DNA from 2 places in the Streptomyces sudanensis genome. Region 1 is predicted to be linked to the other one. Evidence: predicted binding sites of a transcription regulator. Region 1 holds the regulator's gene; the other holds the start of a gene.
What was found. Region 1 encodes HrcA, which represses chaperone genes, less so after heat shock. Its sites were predicted from a motif close to TTNGCACTCNGNNNNNCNGAGTGCNAA; they were not measured.
Positions count from the first base shown of each region.

Region 2: a site for HrcA is predicted at 1,361-1,387, ahead of groES (co-chaperone GroES). Genes of this name have one in related genera too.

Region 1 covers NZ_CP095474.1:1,864,225-1,879,422, forward strand. Annotated here, with positions in the region: gene MW084_RS08665 (histidine triad nucleotide-binding protein) at 1-145, opposite strand, end outside; gene MW084_RS08670 (16S rRNA (uracil(1498)-N(3))-methyltransferase) at 212-949, opposite strand; gene MW084_RS08675 (nitronate monooxygenase) at 946-2,019, opposite strand; gene dnaJ (molecular chaperone DnaJ) at 2,156-3,292, opposite strand; gene hrcA (heat-inducible transcriptional repressor HrcA) at 3,293-4,309, opposite strand; gene MW084_RS08690 (MBL fold metallo-hydrolase) at 4,500-5,237, shown strand; gene MW084_RS08695 (DUF3097 domain-containing protein) at 5,248-6,051, shown strand; gene hemW (radical SAM family heme chaperone HemW) at 6,071-7,312, opposite strand; gene MW084_RS08705 (AMP-dependent synthetase/ligase) at 7,367-9,256, opposite strand; gene lepA (translation elongation factor 4) at 9,553-11,421, opposite strand; gene rpsT (30S ribosomal protein S20) at 11,662-11,928, shown strand; gene holA (DNA polymerase III subunit delta) at 12,234-13,217, opposite strand; gene MW084_RS08725 (hypothetical protein) at 13,305-13,574, opposite strand; gene MW084_RS08730 (ComEC/Rec2 family competence protein) at 14,032-15,198, opposite strand, start outside.
Region 2 covers NZ_CP095474.1:1,082,330-1,086,504, forward strand. Annotated here, with positions in the region: partial or broken gene groEL (chaperonin GroEL) at 1-787, opposite strand, end outside; gene groES (co-chaperone GroES) at 906-1,214, opposite strand; gene MW084_RS04835 (polysaccharide deacetylase family protein) at 1,468-2,427, opposite strand; gene MW084_RS04840 (class I SAM-dependent methyltransferase) at 2,538-3,740, shown strand.

The DNA of each region.
Region 1 (15,198 bases):
TGGGGATCACCAGCACGTGGGTGGGCGCCTGGGGGTTGATGTCGCGGAACGCGACGGTGGTCTCCGTCTCGCGGACGACGGTCGCGGGCACCTCCCCCACCACGATCTTGCAGAACAGGCAGTCGCTGCGCGGCTCTCCGGCCATGCCGGCGGCCCTCCCTCGTGTCTCACGGCAGGTACGCCCGTACCCTATCGCCGCCGGGCGACCGCCTCAGGACCACCGCCCGGTACGCCCCAGGAGGAGCGCCGTCGCGGCCGTGCCGGCCGTGGAGGTGCGCAGGACGCTCCGTCCGAGCCGGTAGGGCCGGGCGCCGGCCTCCGCGAACGCGGCGAGTTCGTCGGGTGCGACGCCGCCCTCGGGGCCCACGACCAGCACGAAGCGGCCGGCCGCGGGCAGCGGGGCGGTGGCGAGCGGTTCGGCGCCCTCCTCGTGCAGCACGGCCGCGAAGTCCGCCCCGGTCAGCAGTCCGGCGACCTGCTTGGTGGTCATGGCCCCGGCGACGTCGGGGAAGCGGACCCGGCGGGACTGCTTGCCGGCCTCGCGGGCGGTGGCCCGCCACTTCGCCAGCGACTTCGCGCCCCGGTCGCCGCGCCACTGGGTGATGCAGCGGGACGCCTGCCAGGGGACGATCGCGTCGACCCCGGTCTCCGTCATCGTCTCGACGGCGAGCTCGCCGCGGTCGCCCTTGGGGAGGGCCTGGACGACGGTGATGCGCGGCTCGGGTTCCGGCTCCTCCCGGACCCCGTGCAGGTCCACGACGACGAGCCGGTCCTTGCCCTCGGCGGCCTTGACGACGCCCCCGGTCCAGCGGCCGTGCCCGTCGGTGAGGATCACGTCCTCGCCGGGGCCGAGCCGCCGCACGGACACCGCGTGCCGGCCCTCCGGGCCCTCCAGGACGTACTCGGGCCCGGCGGGGACCTGCTCGACGACGAAGACGGGGGCGGTCATGACACACCTCTCAGGGCCGGTGCCGCGAGGGCCGACCGGATTTCGCGGCGGAGTACTTCGACGAGCCGCCCGGCGGGCAGCTCCCGGGCCAGGCGGTGGCCCTGGCCGGCCCACAGGGCCATGCCCTGCGGGTCCTTCGCCCTGGCCGCGGCCCTGCGCAGCCCGCTGGTGAGGTGGTGCACCTCGGGGTAGGCGGCCGGGGCGTACGGCCCGTGCTCCCGCACGAACCGGTTGACCAGGCTCCGGGCGGGGCGTCCGGAGAAGGCGCGGGTCAGCTCGGTGTGGGTGAACAGGGGGTCCGTCAGGGCCCGCTTGTGCAGGGGGTCGGCGCCGGACTCCGGGCACGCCAGGAACGCGGTGCCGAGCTGCGCGGCCTCGGCGCCCGCCGCGAGGACGGCGGCGACCTGCGCGCCGCGCATCAGACCGCCCGCGGCGAGCACCGGCAGCCGCACGGCTTCGCGGACCTGGGCGACCAGCGTCAGCAGCCCGGTCCCCGAGCCCTCGGCCTCCGGGTCGTCGCGGTGGGTGCCCCGGTGGCCGCCGGCCTCGACGCCCTGCGCGCACACGGCGTCGGCGCCGGCGTGCTCGGCGGCCCGCGCCTCGTCGGGGTCGGTGACCGTCACGACGGTGCGGGTGCCCGCGCGCGCCAGGGCCGCCAGCGTGTCCCGGGCGGGGCAGCCGAAGGTGAAGGACACCACCGGCACCGGGTCGTCGAGGAGGATCGCCAGCTTCGCGTCGTAGCCGTCGTCCCGGCCGGCGTCCGGGTCGCCGAGCGGCGTCTCGTACCAGGCGGTCTCCCCGGCGAGCTGCTGGCCGTACAGTCCGACGGCGGCGGCGTCCGCCTGGCCCGGCTGCGGCAGGAACAGGTTCACGCCGAAGGGGCGGGCGGTGAGGCCCCGGGTCCGCTGGACCTCCCGGTACATCCCGTCGGCCGTCTTGTACCCGGCGGCCAGGAAGCCGAGGCCGCCCGCCTCGGACACGGCGGCGGCGAGCTCCGGGCACGAGGCGCCGCCGGCCATGGGGGCCTGCACGATCGGGTGGCGGCAGAGACCGGTCAGCGCGGAGGGCATGGACGCATGGTGTCACGCCCCGCGCCCCGCCGGACCGCGGGCGCCGTGCGGGGCCCGGCCGCCGTCCGGGGGTTCGCGGGAGGCGGTACGGCTCCGGGGCGCCCCCGCCCCCCGGAGCCGTACCGCCCGGGACCCGCTAGCGCCCGTTGAACGCGTCCTTCAGCCGGGAGAACAGCCCCTGCTGGCCGGGGGCGAACTGGCCCGTCGGCCGCTCCTCGCCGCGCAGCTTCGCCAGGTCGCGCAGGAGGCGCTCCTGCTCCGCGTCGAGCTTCGTGGGCGTCAGCACCTCGACGTGGACGATCAGGTCGCCGCGACCGCCGCCGCGCAGGTGCGTCACGCCGCGGCCGTGCAGCGGGATCGACTGGCCCGACTGGGTCCCCGGCCGGATGTCGACCTCCTCCAGGCCGTCGAGCGTCTCCAGCGGCACCTTCGTGCCGAGGGCGCCTGCCGTCATCGGGATCGTCACCGTGCAGTGCAGGTCGTCGCCGCGCCGCTGGAACACGGGGTGCGGCAGTTCGTGGATCTCCACGTACAGGTCGCCCGCCGGACCGCCGCCGGGGCCGACCTCGCCCTCGCCGGCGAGCTGGATGCGGGTGCCGTTGTCGACGCCGGCCGGGATCTTGACCGTGAGCGTCCGCCGGGACCGCACCCGGCCGTCGCCCGCGCACTCGGGGCACGGCGTCGGCACGACCGTGCCGAAGCCCTGGCACTGCGGGCACGGGCGGGACGTCATGACCTGGCCCAGGAAGGACCGCGTCACCTGCGACACCTCGCCGCGGCCGCGGCACATGTCGCAGGTCTGCGCCGAGGTGCCGGGCGCCGCGCCCTCGCCGGAGCAGGTGGCGCACACCACGGCCGTCTCGACCTGGATGTCCTTCGTCGTGCCGAAGGCCGCCTCGTCGAGCTCGATCTCCAGCCGGATCATCGCGTCCTGGCCGCGGCGGGTGCGCGACCGGGGGCCGCGCTGGGACGCCGTGCCGAAGAAGGCGTCCATGATGTCGGAGAAGTTCCCGAAGCCGCCCGCGCCGAAGCCCGGCCCCCCGCCGGCCCCGCCGGACGACAGGGGATCGCCGCCGAGGTCGTAGACCTGCTTCTTCTGCGGGTCCGACAGCACCTCGTAGGCGGCGTTGATCTCCTTGAAGCGCTCCTGCGTCTTGGGATCGGGGTTGACATCCGGGTGCAGCTCGCGGGCGAGCCGGCGGAATGCCTTCTTGATCTCGTCCTGGGACGCGTCGCGGCGCACGCCGAGTACGGCGTAGTAGTCCGTGGCCACTTACGACTCCGCCAGGATCTGTCCGACGTAACGTGCCACTGCGCGTACCGCTCCCATCGTTCCGGGGTAGTCCATGCGGGTCGGTCCGACCACGCCGAGTTTGGCGACCGCCTCGTCGCCCGAACCGTAGCCGACCGCGACGACGGACGTGGAGTTGAGCCCTTCGTGGGCGTTCTCGTGGCCGATGCGCACGGTCATGGCCGGATCCGTCGCCTCGCCGAGCAGCTTGAGGAGCACGACCTGCTCCTCCAGCGCCTCCAGCACCGGCCGGATGGTGAGCGGGAAGTCGTGCCCGAAGCGCGTGAGGTTGGCGGTCCCGCCGATCACCAGGCGCTCCTCGGTCTCCTCCACCAGCGTCTCCAGCAGCGTGGAGAGCACCGTGGAGACCGTCCCGCGGTCCTCCGGTTCGAAGGACTCCGGGAGGTCCTGCACCAGCTGCGGCACGTCGGTGAACCGGCGGCCGGCGACCTTGCTGTTCAGCCGGGCGCGCAGGTCGGCCACGGACGTCTCGCCGAACGGGGCGGGGCAGTCGACCATGCGCTGCTCCACCCGCCCGGTGTCCGTGATCAGGACGAGCATCAGCCGGGCCGGGGCCAGCGACAGCAGCTCGACGTGGCGCACCGTCGACCGGGTCAGCGACGGGTACTGCACGACCGCGACCTGGCGGGTCAGCTGGGCGAGCAGCCGGACCGTGCGCCCCACGACGTCGTCCAGGTCCACCGCGCCCCCCAGGAAGTTCTGGATGGCCCGGCGCTCCGGCGGCGACAGCGGCTTGACTCCGGCGAGCTTGTCGACGAAGAGGCGGTAGCCCTTGTCCGTGGGGATGCGCCCGGCGCTGGTGTGGGGCTGGGCGATGAACCCCTCCTCCTCCAGCACCGCCATGTCGTTGCGCACGGTGGCCGGCGACACGCCCAGGTTGTGGCGCTCGGTGAGCGCCTTGGAGCCGACGGGCTCCTCCGTGCCGACGTAGTCCTGGACGATGGCGCGCAGCACCTCGAGTCTGCGTTCACTGAGCACGGCGCACCTCCAGCTGGCTCCGGTCGGCTGACGTCTGCTGGCACTCGCCCTGTCCGAGTGCCAACCATCCCCGCGGCCAGTGTACGGGGCCGGAGTCGATGCCTGGCAAGGGCGACGGGTCGGGCGTCCGGCACGCGGGCCGGCCGGCGTACCGCGCGCCCGCCGCGGGCATTGCCGCTAGCGTCGCGGTATGGACGTCGCTTGGGAAGAGTTCGGGTGGGAGCGACTCGCGGCCGGTGTGGGCCGCAGGCGGCTCCCGGGGTGGGACGCCACGGTCGGGCTGGTCGTCGGCGAGGGCGCCGCGCTGCTGTTCGACGCGGGTTCCACGCTGCGGGAGGGGGCCGAGCTCCGGGGGCAGGTGCAGGGGCTGCTGGGCGGGCGGCGCGTGACGCACATCGCACTGAGCCACCCGCACTTCGACCACGTGCTGGGCGCCGCCGCGTTCGCGGGGGCGCAGGTGTTCGGCGCCGTGGGCCTCGACGAGCTGCTGGTGCGGGAGCGGGACGCGCTGCGGGCGGACGCCGTGCGGCACGGCGTCGCCGCGGACGAGGCGGGCGAGGCCGTGGACGTCCTGGTCCACCCGCACCACCTGGTGTGCGGGGAGTGGACCCTCGACCTGGGCGGCAGGCAGGTGCTGCTGGTGGACGCGGGCCCCGGGCACACCGGTCACGACCTGGCGCTGCTGGTGCCGGGCGGGGCGGGCGGGGCGTCGCCCGGAGTGGTGTTCTGCGGGGATCTGGTGGAGGAGTCGGGCGAGCCCCAGGCGGGCCCGGACGCGGTCCCGTCGTGCTGGCCGGCCGCGCTGGACCGGCTGCTGGAGCTGGGCGGGCGGGACGCTGTGTACGTGCCGGGGCACGGCGCGGCGGTGGACGCCGCGTTCGTACACGCCCAACGCGATGAGCTGGCCCGCCGGTTCGGCGTGTCGTAGCGTCTGGTGGATGCGCGCCTACGACCCCGATCTGACCCCCCGGTGGAAGAAGCAGGCCCCCGTTCCCGAGGTGCCGGCCGAACCGGACCTGGTGGTCGAGGAGGCCGGCACCGGGTTCTGCGGGGCGGTGGTGGGGTGCGAGGCGGGCACGGTGACGCTGGAGGACCGGTTCGGCAGGTGCCGGGTCTTCCCCCTCGTACCGCGCGGCTTCCTGCTGGAGGGCCGCCCGGTGACGCTGGTGCGCCCGCCCGCGCCCGCTCCGTCCCGGCCGTCCCGCACGGCGTCCGGGTCGGTCGCCGTGCCGGGGGCGCGGGCGCGGGTGGCGCGGGCGGGGCGGATCTACGTGGAGGGCCGTCACGACGCGGAGCTGGTGGAGAAGGTGTGGGGCGACGACCTGAGGATCGAGGGCGTCGTCGTGGAGTACCTGGAGGGCGTCGACGACCTGCCCGCGGTGGTCCGCGACTTCCGGCCCGGCCCGGACGCCCGGCTCGGGGTGCTGGTGGACCACCTGGTGCCGGGGTCGAAGGAGTCGCGGATCGCCGCCTCGGTCACGGACCCGCACGTCCTGGTGGTGGGGCACCCGTACGTCGACGTGTGGCAGGCCGTGAAGCCGTCGTCGCTGGGCATTCCGGCCTGGCCGGCCGTGCCGCACGGCCAGGACTGGAAGACGGGCGTGTGCCGGGCCCTGGGCTGGCCCGCGAACACCGGCGCGGCCTGGAGCCGCATCCTGGGCCGGGTCCGGTCGTACCGGGACCTGGAGCCGGCCCTGCTGGGCCGGGTGGAGGAGCTGATCGACTTCGTGACGGCGCCGTAGCGTCCCGCGCCGGGCGCCCTCAGTCCACCAGGTCCCGCACCACCGCGTCGGCGAGGAGCCGGCCGCGCAGGGTGAGCACGGCGCGCCCCCGGCCGTACGGGGCCGGGTCGAGCAGCCCGTCGCCCACGGCGCGCTCGGCGGCGGCCCGGCCCGCCGGGCGCAGCAGCGACAGGGGGGCGCCGTCCCGGAGCCGCAACTCCAGCAGGATCCGCTCCACGCGGCGGTCCTCCTCCGTGAGGACCTCCCGGCCGGCGCCCGGCGAGCACCCCCGGGCGAGGGCCGCGGCGTAGGCGCCGGGGTGCTTGACGTTCCACCAGCGGACGCCGCCGACGTGGCTGTGCGCGCCGGGCCCGGCGCCCCACCAGTCGGCGCCGCGCCAGTACAGCTCGTTGTGGAGGCAGCGGGCCGCCTCGGAGGTCGCCCAGTTCGACACCTCGTACCAGTGGAAACCGGCCCCGGCGAGGACGGAGTCCGCGATCAGGTACCGGTCGGCGTGCACGTCGTCGTCGGTCGTCGGCACCTCGCCGCGCCGGATGCGGCGGGCCAGCCCGGTGCCCTCCTCGACGATCAGCGCGTACGCGGAGACGTGGTCGGGGCCGGCGCCGACGGCGGCGTCGAGGGAGGCCCGCCAGTCGTCGTCGCTCTCGCCGGGGGTGCCGTAGATCAGGTCGAGGTTGACGTGGTCGAAGCCGGCGGCGCGGGCCTCGGCGACGCACGCCTCGGGGCGGCCGGGGGTGTGGGTGCGGTCGAGGACCTCCAGGACGTGCCGCCGGGCGCTCTGCATGCCGAAGGAGATCCGGTTGAAGCCGCCCTCGCGGAGCGCGGCCAGGTACGCCGGGTCGACGGACTCCGGGTTGGCCTCCGTGGTGACCTCCGCGTCGTCCGCGAGGCCGAACTCGTCGCGGACGGCGCCGAGCATGCGGACGAGGTCCTCCGCGGCGAGCAGCGTGGGCGTGCCGCCGCCGACGAAGACCGTCCGCACGGGGCGGGGGTCGTCGCCGAGGACCTTGCGGGCGAGCCGGACCTCGTCGGCGAGGGTCGCCGCGTAGTTGTCGCGGGAGGCGAGGACGCCGCCGGAACCGCGCAGCTCGGTGGCGGTGTAGGTGTTGAAGTCGCAGTAGCCGCAGCGGGTCGCGCAGTACGGCACGTGCAGGTAGAACCCGAGCGGCCGCTCCGCGCGCCCGTCGAGGGCGGACGGGGGCAGGGACCCGTCCTCGGGCACGGGCTCACCATCGGGCAGTACGGAAGGCATGGGGTCCATTGTCCGTCACCGCCGCGCGGCGCGGCGCGGCGGTGGCGGGCGGGGCCGCGCGGGTCACGCCTCGCGGGTCCCCTGGTACATCTCCTCGATGAGGTTCCCGTACGCGCGCTCCACCACGGGCCTCTTCAGTTTCAGGCTGGGAGTCAGCTCGCCGTGCTCCACGTCGAGGTCGCGGGGCAGCAGCCGGAACTTCTTGATCGTCTGCCAGCGCTGCAGGCCCTCGTTGAGCCGGTCCACGTACCCCTGCACCAGGTCCCGGACCTGCGGCGTCGCGACCAGCTCGGCGTACGGCCGGTCGGCGAGGCCCTGCTCCCGCGCCCAGTCCCGCAGTGCCGTCTCGTCGAGCGCGACGAGCGCGCTGCAGTAGTTGCGGTCGGCGCCGAGGACGAGGGCGTTGGACACGAACGGGCACAGCGCCTTGAGGCGGCCCTCGATCTCCGTCGGCGCGATGTACTTGCCGCCGGACGTCTTGAACAGGTCCTTCTTCCGGTCGGTGATCTTCAGGTAGCCGTCGGCGGACAGTTCCCCGATGTCCCCGGTGTGGAGCCAGCCGTCCGGCTCCAGCACCTCGGCGGTCCTCTCGGGCAGCTTGTGGTAGCCCTCCATGATGCCGGGGCCGCGCAGCAGGATCTCGCCGTCGTCGGCGATGCGCACCTCGCAGCCGGGCAGCGGCTTGCCGACCGTGCCGGTGCGGTACCCCTCCCCCGGGTTCACGAAGGAGGCCGCGGACGACTCCGTCAGGCCGTACCCCTCCAGGATGTGGATGCCGGCGCCGGAGAAGAAGTAGCCGATCTCCGGGGCGAGCGCGGAGGAACCGGAGACGGCGGCGCGCAGCCGTCCGCCGAACGCGGCGCGGAGCTTGGAGTACACGAGCGCGTCCGCGATCCGGTGCTTCACGGCCAGGCCCAGGGGGGCCTTCGCCCGGCCGGTCCGCCGGAAGGCGTCCTGGACGGTCCTGGCGTGGTCGCGGGCCACGCCGGCCGCCCACTGGAAGATCCGGTACTTGACGGGGCCGCCGGCCCGGGCCTTGGCGGCGACGCCGTTGTAGACCTTCTCGAAGATCCGCGGGACGGCCGCCATGTACGTCGGCCGGACGACCGGCAGGTTCTCGACGATCCTGTCGATGCGGCCGTCGACGGCGGTGACGTGGCCCACCTCGATCTGCCCGGAGGTGAGCACCTTGCCGAAGACGTGGGCGAGCGGCAGCCACAGGTACTGCACGTCGTCGCCGCGCACCAGGCCGGTCGCGGCGATGGCCTTCGCCATGTACGACCAGTTGTCGTGCGGCAGGCGCACGCCCTTGGGGCGGCCCGTGGTGCCGGAGGTGTAGATGAGGGTGGCGAGTTGGTCGGCGGTGATCGCCGCGACCCGCTCCCGGACCGCCTCGGGGTGCTCCTCCAGATGGGCCCTGCCGCGCTCCTCCAGTTCCGCCAGGGACAGCACCCAGCCCTCCGGGTCGCCCTCGGCGGGCACCGCCGCCGCCGCATCGATCACCACGACGTGCCGCAGTTCGGGCAGGTCGGAGCGGCGTTCCCGGGCCTTCGCGAGCTGGGCGGCGTCCTCGGCGATCAGGACGCGGCTCCCGGAGTCGGCGAGGATGTACGCGGCCTCCCCGGCGTCCGTCTGCGGGTAGACGGTGGTGGTGGCGGCCCCGGCGCACATGACGCCCAGGTCGCACAGGATCCACTCCACGCGCGTGGCGGAGGCGAGGGCGACGCGCTCCTCCGGCCGGAGGCCGAGGGCGATGAGGCCCGCGGCGATCGCGTACACGCGGTCCGCGGTCCGGGCCCAGGTGAGCGACTTCCACTCGTCGGGCCCCCGGCCGGCGGGGGACGGCACCGGATAGCGGTACGCCTCCGCGTCCGGGGTCTTCGCCACCCGCTCGAGGAAGAGGCTCGCCACGGAGGGCGGGCGGTTCTCGATCTGCTTCTGCGTGTCGCTCACGGGCGTCCTCCGGCGGGCCTGGCAGGTACCGCGCACGCGGCGTGCGGGCACTTCGCTGCTGCGGGAAAAGCGGGTCGACGGCTGGATGTTTAACTCGCGGGTAACCACCGAGCGGGATCAGGTTAGAACGCCGTCGTCCCCTGCGTAAGAGGCCGTGGCCTGGGTGTTCATACCCGGTTCATAACGACTGTGGCCTCCCGGTGAAAACACGGAGGCGCCCGTCCGTCATCCGGACGGGCGCCTCCGTACGACGGGGGGCGCGGAACGGCGGCCGGGTCGGCGGCCGGACGCCGGGGCTACTTCTTGGCCTTGCCCCCGGACTCGTCGCTGGACAGCACCGCGATGAAGGCCTCCTGCGGAACCTCCACGGAGCCGACCATCTTCATCCGCTTCTTGCCCTCCTTCTGCTTCTCCAGCAGCTTCCGCTTCCGGGAGATGTCACCGCCGTAGCACTTGGCGAGGACGTCCTTGCGGATGGCGCGGATCGTCTCGCGGGCGATGACCCGGGAACCGATGGCCGCCTGGATCGGCACCTCGAACGCCTGCCGCGGGATGAGCTCGCGCAGCTTCGCCACCAGCCGCACGCCGTACGCGTACGCCGCGTCCTTGTGGGTGATGGCGGAGAAGGCGTCGACCTTGTCGCCGTGCAGCAGGATGTCGACCTTCACCAGGGAGCTGCTCTGCTCGCCGGTGGGCTCGTAGTCCAGGGACGCGTAGCCGCGGGTCTTGGACTTCAGCTGGTCGAAGAAGTCGAAGACGATCTCGGCGAGGGGCAGGGTGTAGCGGATCTCGACGCGGTCCTCGGAGAGGTAGTCCATGCCCAGGAGGGTGCCGCGGCGGTTCTGGCACAGCTCCATGATCGAGCCGATGAACTCGGACGGCGCGAGGATCGTGGCGCGGACGACCGGCTCGTACACCTCGGCGATCTTGCCCTCGGGGAACTCGCTCGGGTTGGTGACGGTGTGCTCGCTGCCGTCCTCCATCACGACCCGGTAGACCACGTTCGGCGCGGTGGCGATCAGGTCGAGGCCGAACTCCCGCTCCAGGCGCTCGCGGATCACGTCCAGGTGGAGCAGGCCGAGGAAGCCCACGCGGAAGCCGAAGCCGAGCGCCGCGGAGGTCTCCGGCTCGTACACCAGGGCGGCGTCGTTGAGCTGGAGCTTGTCCAGGGCGTCGCGCAGCTCCGGGTAGTCCGAGCCGTCCAGCGGGTACAGGCCGGAGAACACCATCGGCTTGGGGTCCTTGTAGCCGCCGAGCGCCTCCTGGGCCCCCTTCGACTGGCTGGTGATCGTGTCGCCGACCTTCGACTGGCGGACGTCCTTCACACCGGTGATCAGGTAGCCCACCTCGCCCACGCCGAGGCCGTCGGCCGCGAGCATCTCCGGCGAGTTGGTGCCGATCTCCAGCAGCTCGTGGGTGGCGCCGGTCGACATCATGCGGATGCGCTCGCGCTTGTTGAGCTGTCCGTCGACGACGCGGACGTAGGTGACGACGCCCCGGTACGAGTCGTAGACCGAGTCGAAGATCATCGCGCGGGCGGGGGCGTCGGCGACGCCCACCGGGGCCGGCACGTCCCTGACGACGCGGTCGAGGAGGGCCTCGACGCCCAGGCCCGTCTTGGCCGACACCCGCATCACGTCGTCGGGCTCGCAGCCCACCAGGTTCGCCAGCTCCTCGGCGAACTTCTCCGGCTGGGCGGCCGGGAGGTCGATCTTGTTGAGGACCGGGACGATGGCGAGGTCGTTCTCCATCGCCAGGTACAGGTTGGCCAGGGTCTGCGCCTCGATGCCCTGGGCCGCGTCGACGAGGAGGATCGTGCCCTCGCAGGCGGCGAGGGAGCGCGACACCTCGTACGTGAAGTCCACGTGCCCCGGGGTGTCGATCATGTTGAGGATGTGGGTGGTGCCCCGCAGCTCGCCCTCGGTGGGCGCCCAGGGCAGACGGACCGCCTGGGACTTGATGGTGATGCCGCGCTCGCGCTCGATGTCCATGCGGTCGAGGTACTGGGCGCGCATCTGCCGCTGCTCGACCACGCCGGTCAGCTGGAGCATCCGGTCGGCAAGGGTCGACTTGCCGTGGTCGATGTGCGCGATGATGCAGAAGTTGCGGATCAGCGCCGGGTCGGTACGGCTCGGCTCGGGCACGTGGGTAGGGGTCGCGGGCACGCAGGGTCCTGATTCTCGAGACGCCCGGGCGTACGCCGGTGTCTCTGCTCGGGTCGACGTCGGTATCGATACGTAGGTTCCATGGTCCCACGGACGGGGGCGGGGGTCCCACGGGCGGGGACGGACGCTCGGTTTGGGCTGCTCGAAGCGCTGCTGGTAGCCTGGGCAGCTGTGTCTCGTGGCCCTCTCAGCGGCGTGGCACACATCGAGGAATCCTTACGAACCTGAAAAGGCTCTTTCGTGGCGAACATCAAGTCCCAGATCAAGCGGAACAAGACGAACGAGAAGGCGCGCCTGCGCAACAAGGCCGTCAAGTCGTCGCTCAAGACCGCGATTCGCAAGGCCCGTGAGGCCGCCGCCTCCGGCGACGTCGAGAAGGCCACCGCGGCCACTCGCGAGGCGTCCCGCAAGCTGGACAAGGCCGTCTCCAAGGGCGTCATCCACAAGAACGCCGCCGCCAACAAGAAGTCGGCGCTGGCGTCCAAGCTGACCGCCCTGCAGGGCTGAGCTCCTGTAGTCCCGGGGCACCGTCCCCGGAACCGGCCGGTACTCCCGCGGGCCTGCGCCCCGGGGTGACGGACCGGACGACTTGATCGCCGGAAGGGATCCAGCGGGCCCTCTCAACCACGCTCCCGCCCGGCACCCCGAGCCCGTACGCGGCCTGCGTTCGCCACGCGGGTACGGACTCACCAGGAACACACCGAAGGCCTCGGCCCCCGCTCTTTCCCCAGACGGGCGACCGGGGCCTTCGGCGTACCCGCGGGCGGGGCGGGCGGCGGGACGGCGATCGCGGGTGCGTGCGGGCGCCGGGGTCAACGGCGGGAGCGGGCGGCACGGGCGACGGCGACCACCGCCTTCTCCAAGGCGTACTCGGGGTCGTCGCCGCCGCCCTTGACCCCCGCGTCGGCCTCGGCGACGGCCCTCAGGGCCGCGGCCACGCCGTCGGGGGTCCAGCCGCGCATCTGCTGCCGTACGCGGTCGATCTTCCACGGCGGCATGCCCAGCTCGCGGGCGAGGTCGGCGGGCCGCCCGCCCCGGGCGGAGGAGAGCTTGCCGACGGCCCGCACGCCCTGCGCCAGAGCGCTGGTGATCAGTACGGGCGCCACACCGGTCGACAGGGACCAGCGCAACGCCTCCAGGGCCTCGGCCGCCCGTCCCTCCACGGCGCGGTCGGCGACGTTGAAGCTGGACGCCTCCGCCCGGCCCGTGTAGTAGCGGCCGACGACGGACTCGTCGATCGTGCCCTCGACGTCCGCCGTGAGCTGCGAGACCGCGCTGGCGAGTTCCCGCAGGTCACTGCCGATCGCGTCGACGAGCGCCTGGCACGCCTCCGGAGTGGCCGACCGCCCCAGCGCCCGGAACTCCTGCCGCACGAACGTCAGGCGCTCCGCCGGTTTCGTGGTCTTGGGGCACGCCACCTCGCGCGCTCCCGCCTTGCGGGCCGCGTCCAGCAGGCCCTTGCCCTTGGCGCCGCCCGGGTGGAGGAGGACGAGGCTGATCTCCTCCGCGGGCGCCGCGAGGTACGCCTTGACGTCCTTGACCGTGTCGGCGGACAGGTCCTGCGCGTTGCGCACGATCAGGACCTTGCGTTCGGCGAAGAGCGACGGGCTCGTCAGCTCGGCCAGGCCGCCGGGCTGGAGCTGGTCGGCGGTCAGGTCGCGCACGTCCGTGTCGGTGTCGGCGGCCCGCGCGGCCGTCACCACCTGCCGGACGGCGCGGTCCAGCAGCAGGTCCTCCTGGCCCACGGCGAGGGTGACGGGAGCGAGCGGGTCGTCGGTCGTCTTCTTGGCAGCCATCGCGGCCAGCATCCCACGGCCCACCGACATCCCGCACCGGCCGCCGCCCGTGGTGGCGGCTCCGCTCCCGGCCCGGACGCCGGACGCCTACGGCTCCTCGCGCCAGCCGTCCCACTCGGCGGCGAAGTCGTCCATCTGCGCCGCGGACAGGCTTCCCTCCGGATCCTCGATCAGCAGGAGCCACTGGGCGTCCTCGGCGTCGTCCTCCCCGGCGAGGGCGTCCCGTACCAACCGGGGCTCCTCGTCCGCCCCGTAGCGGTCGGCGAACGCCTCGGCGGCCTCCTCGGCCGCGTCCCGGTCGGGCAGGACCAGCACGTGTCCGACGTCGCCGGTGCGGTTCTCGTTCACTGCGTTCACGGCACCATTGTCGGTCCCCTCCCGCGAGGCGGACCCCCGGGGCCGGTCCGTTCCGCCGGTCCTCCGTCCGCGGGCCGGGGGCCGAGGCGCCGCACCGGACGGCCCGTAGGGCACCGTGACATGGCACCGGCGGTCGACCCGGCGGAGGCGCCCTGGCGGAGGCGACCTGGCGGAGGCGCCTCGGCGGAGGCGAGCCGGGACGCGACCTGCCGGGCGCTCGGCCGGCGCGCCCGCGGACAAGCCGGGCCGGGCCCCTCGACGCCTCCGCGATCGTGAGGCGCGGGCACGCCCGCGTGGTGACGCCGTCTGCGCGTTGCCGTCGATGCCGACGGCCGAGGCGCGGGCACGCCCGCCGTGGTGCCGCCCCGTCCGTGAAGGCCCGGCGCGAAGCCGAACCGCCCGGCCGGCTCCCGCTGCATGGCGGCGCCCGGACCGTCCCGGCGGGTCCGGCGGGCGCCTACGGCGGGCGGCGGGCGACCGCCCGCAGGTCCCGGCCGGAGCCGGTCACCGCGATGGCGCCGTCCCGATCGGTGCGCAGCACGGCCGCACCCGCTTCCCGCAGGGCGTCGAGCGTGTGCGGCGACGGGTGCCCGTACGGGTTGTCCCGTCCGGCCGACACCAGAGCGAGCCGCGGCCTGGCCCTGCCGAGCAGTTCGGGGTCCTGGTGCGCCGAGCCGTGGTGCGCGACCTTGAGGACGTCCACCCTCGGCAACGCGGGGTGGGCCCGGGAGAGGCCGCGCTGGGACGGCGGCTCCAAGTCGCCGAGGAGGAGCAGGGTCACCCCGCCGCGGGCGCGGACGAGCAGGGTGACGCTGGCGTCGTTGGGGCCCTCCGGGGCGAACCCGACGACGGGTGCGGGCCACAGCACCTGCCAGTCGAGCGGCCCGGCCCGGCGCCGCTCCCCGGGTGCCGCGTGGACCACGGGCACGCGCGCGGCGGCGGCCGTGCGGCGGACGAACGCGGCCTGTCCCGGCGGGTCGAGGAGCCCGGTCGTCTGGATCACCCCCACGGACCGGCCGCGCAGCACGCCCGGCAGCCCCGTCACGTGGTCGGCGTGGAAGTGGGTGAGCAGTACGAGCGGCACCCGGCTGACGCCCAGGTCCCGCAGGCACCGGTCGACCGGTTCGGGGTCCGGTCCCGCGTCGACCACGACGGCCGTGCCGTCCCCCGCCTCCAGGACCGTGGCATCGCCCTGGCCCACGTCGCACATCGCGAAGACCCAGCCGGGCGGCGGCCACCCGGTGACGACGCGGACGAGCGGCACGGGCCGTACCACGGCGAGCAACAGCAGCCCGACGCAACCGGCGGCCACCCACGGCCGGTACGGCAACCGGCGTACCGCGAGCAGCAGCGCCGCGGTCGCGGCGGCCAGCAGCAGCCCGCCCCGCCAGCCGCCCGGCCAGTCCGCCTGCGCCCCGGGCAGGGACGCCCCGGTCCGCGCGACGGACGCCACCCACCCGGCGGGCCAGGCGGCGCACTCGGCGAGCAGCCGGGCCGCCGGCATGGCGAGCGGGGCGGTCGCCAGTGCGGCGAAACCGAGGACCGTGGCCGGCGCCACCGCGAGCTCGGCGAGCAGGTTGCAGGGGATCGCCACCAGGCTCACCCGTGCCGCGAAGACGGCCAC
Region 2 (4,175 bases), 790 kb from region 1:
CGAGGGTCGACAGGGCCTCGCCCTCGACGTCCTCGGCGACGATCAGCAGCGGCTTGGAGCCACCGGTCTGGATGATCTTCTCCAGGAGGGGCAGCAGGTCCGCGATGGCGGAGATCTTGCCCTGGTGGATCAGGATGTAGGGGTCGTCGAGGACGGCCTCCATGCGCTCCTGGTCGGTGACCATGTACGGCGACAGGTAGCCCTTGTCGAAGGCCATGCCCTCGGTGAAGTCCAGCTCCAGGCCGAAGGTGTTGGACTCCTCGACGGTGATGACGCCGTCCTTGCCGACCTTGTCCATGGCCTCGGCGATCAGCTCGCCGACCTGCTGGTCCTGGGCGGACAGCGCGGCGACCGCGGCGATGTCGGACTTCTCGTCGATCGGGCGGGCCGTGGCGAGCAGTTCGTCGGAGACGGCCTTGACCGCGGCGTCGATGCCCTTCTTCAGGGCGGCCGGGGAGGCGCCCGCGGCGACGTTGCGCAGACCCTCGCGGACCAGCGCCTGGGCCAGGACGGTGGCGGTGGTGGTGCCGTCGCCCGCGATGTCGTTGGTCTTGGTCGCCACCTCCTTCACCAGCTGGGCGCCGAGGTTCTCGTACGGGTCCTCGACCTCGACCTCGCGGGCGATGGTGACACCGTCGTTGGTGATGGTGGGCGCGCCGAACTTCTTGTCGATGACGACGTTGCGACCCCTGGGGCCGATCGTCACCTTGACGGTGTCGGCAAGCTTGTTGACGCCGCGCTCAAGGGCGCGACGGGCGTCCTCGTCGAACTTCAGGATCTTCGCCATGGGAGCGATTCAGCCCTCTCGGTACTGGGTGGAGAGAGAACGGCGCCCCTCGCCGCCCGACGCACGTGCGGCAGCACAGCAGCGGGGACCAGGGGCGCGGTTCACGGCACGTGGTGGATTACTTCTCGACGATGGCGAGCACGTCGCGGGCCGAGAGGACGAGGTACTCCTCGCCGCTGTACTTCACCTCGGTGCCGCCGTACTTGCTGTAGAGCACGATGTCGCCGGTCTTGACGTCGAGCGGCAGGCGCTCGCCGTTCTCGAAGCGGCCCGGGCCGACGGCCAGGACGACGCCCTCCTGGGGCTTCTCCTTGGCGGTGTCCGGAATGACCAGGCCAGAGGCCGTGGTCTGCTCGGCGTCGAGCGGCTGGACCACGATGCGGTCCTCGAGCGGCTTGATGGCAACCTTGGAGCTGGTGGTCGTCACGATCCGACCTCCCCCTTCGGAGATCTCACGGGGTCAACTGTCTGAGGTGGCGACCAGGTGGATCCGTCGTCGCGGGTGCCGGACCTGCCCGTCGCTGTGTTGGCACTCTCCTGCGGGGAGTGCCAGGGCTGAGACTATGACCGCGGTTAGCACTCGGTCAAGCGGAGTGCCAGTCGCGGGCCGCGCGGCGCGCCCGCACCCGTGCCGACGTGCGGAGGAAGCGGGCCGATCGCCACCGTCGGCGCGTCGCGCCTCACACGTAGTCCTCCAGCCGGGCCACCGCGTACCCGCGCGCCGTGGCGGTGTCCAGGGCCCGGCGGACCATGTCGGCCATGGACCCCTTCCACTCGCCGCGGCCCCGGAAGTGGCTGAGGAGGATGTCGCCGGGGTGCAGGTCGCGGTCCCACTCGCGCCACTCCATGCGGTCCGGGAACACCTCGGCGGACCACAGCGGGACGGCCTTGATGCCGCAGTCCCGCGCGGCGCGCAGCGTGTCGGCGTCGTAGTTGCCGTAGGGCGGGCGGAACAGGGTGGGCCGCTTGCCGTAGCGGCGCTCGATCACGTCCTGCTGGCCGCAGATCTCGCGCTTCTGCTCCGCGTACGACAGCGCGGGCATGTAGGGGTGGGTGAGGGTGTGGTTGTGCAGGGCGACGCCGAGGTCCTGCATCCGCCCGAAGTAGCGGTAGTCCTCCTTGACCACGTAGTCGCTGAGGAAGGCGCTGTACGGGACGCCCAGCTCGGACATCATCCGCAGCAGTTCGGGGTCCTTCTCCGCGCCGTCGTCGATGGTCAGGAACACGACCCGGTGGCGCGTGGGGACGGTGGTGAAGACCGGGGGGAGGCCGGGGCCGGGGTCGTCGACCTCGAAGCCCTTGCGGAAGGTGATCTTCGGCTTCGTCCTCGGCGGGTCCGGCGGGAGGAGCGGCACCCGTTTCAGGCCCCACCGCCGGGCGACGGCCGCGCGGACCGCCTGCGCCCGGCGGAACCGTTCGACGTAGGCGGTCAGCGCCTCGGACCCGGTCCGGGCCTGCGGGGGCCGCTGCACCTGCCCGCCCTGGGCCTGCTGGCCCTGGCGGCCGTGCAGGCCCGCCGCGGTCGCCGCCGCACCGGCGCCGGGCGGGGCGGTGCCCTCCGCGGCGCAGGCCGTCCCCAGGGCGGCGGCGAGCAGGGCCGCCGCCCAGAAACCGGCCCGATTGACCGATGATGGACGCATTTGTCGTACTAGATGCATGGCGCCGCATCCTGTCAGGGCGGCGCCCCGGCGCACGGACGACACCGCCGCCCGGCCGGCACCGTCCCCCGGCCGGCCCACACTGGGCCAGAATGGGACGGGTGACCGATCCCGCCGCCTTCTCCGCGCTCCTCACCGACGAGGGCCGGAGCCTCCTCGCCGACCTGCGCCACTACGACCCCGCGCAGGAGCTGGCCGTCGCCTCCCGGCTGCGCCGGAGCCACCCCGCGGAGCTGGTGTCGGCGGCGCTCGGGCAGGCGCGGCTGCGCCAGCGGGCGGTGGCGAAGTTCGGCGCCGACGACGCGCACCGGATGTTCTTCACGCCGAACGGCGTCGAGCAGTCCACCCGCGCCGCGGTCGCCCGGCACCGCGCGGCGGCCTTCGCCCGGCTCGGCGTGCGGAGCGTCGCGGACCTGTGCTGCGGGATCGGCGGCGACGCGATCGCGCTGGCCCGCGCGGGCATCGCCGTCCTCGCCGTCGACCGCGACCCGCTCGCGGCGGCCGCCGCCCGCGCCAACGCGGCGGCGCTGGGGCTCGCCGACCTGGTCGAGGTGCGCTGCGGCGACGTCGCGGAAGTCGACGTGTCCGGGTACGACGCGGTGTTCGTGGACCCGGCGCGCCGCGGCGGGCGGGGGCGGATCTTCGATCCGGAGGCGTACTCGCCGCCCCTGTCGTGGGCGGTCCGGGCGGCCCGCCGCGCCCCGTACGCGGCGCTGAAGGTGGCGCCGGGCATCCCGCACGAGGCGGTGCCGCCGGACGCCGGGGCGGAGTGGATCTCCGACGGCGGGGACGTGAAGGAGGCCGTGCTGTGGTTCGGCACGGCCCCCGGCTCCGTACGGGCGACCCTGCTGCCCTCCGGCGCCACCCTGGCCGCGTCCGCGACGCCGTCCGCCCCGCCGGTCCGCGGGGTGGGCCGCTACCTGTACGAGCCGGACGGCGCCGTCATCCGGGCGCACCTGGTCGCGGAGGTCGCCGCGCTGCTGGACGGCGGGCTGGTCGACGAGACGATCGCGTACGTCACGGCGGACGGGCTGCGCCCCACGCCGTACGCCGCCGCGTACGAGATCACCGACGCGCTGCCGTTCAACCTGAAGCGGTTGAAGGCGCTGCTGCGGGAGCGGGAGGTGGGCACCCTGACGGTGAAGAAGCGCGGCTCGGCGGTGGAGCCGGAGGAGGTGCGCCGCCGGGTGAAGCCGAAGGGCCCGAACGCGGCGACGGTGTTCCTCACGCGCGTGGCGGGCGCGCCGGCGATGCTGGTCGGCCGGCCCGCCGCGGCGCCGGCGGACCCGGGCTGAGCAGCCGCAGGGCCAGCCGGTAATGGGCGACGGCCTTCGCCGCGCCGGCGAGCCCGGTGATCCACAGCAGGAGGCCCGCGCCGACCCCGTACCCGACCTCGGCGTACGTGGTGGTGCCCGGCCGCGCCGAGGCGGGCACCGCGAGGCAGAGCCACAGCCCCGCCGCGCACAGCGCGAACGACACCAGCAGCCACACCAGGCCGGGGCCGGGCGCCCGGTGCCGGGCGTCGTGCGCGGGGTCGCGGTCCAGGGCGGCCCACCGGACGAGCAGGCGGTACGCCGCCAGGTCCCGCCGCACGCCCGCGACCTGGAAGTACACGGCGGGGACGAACGCCCCGACGCCCAGCCCGGCCAGGGCGAGGGCCAAGGCCGCGCCGAACGGGTCCAGGGCCCCGTCGAACGTCACGAGGGCGGCCCCGAGCAGACCCCAGCCGG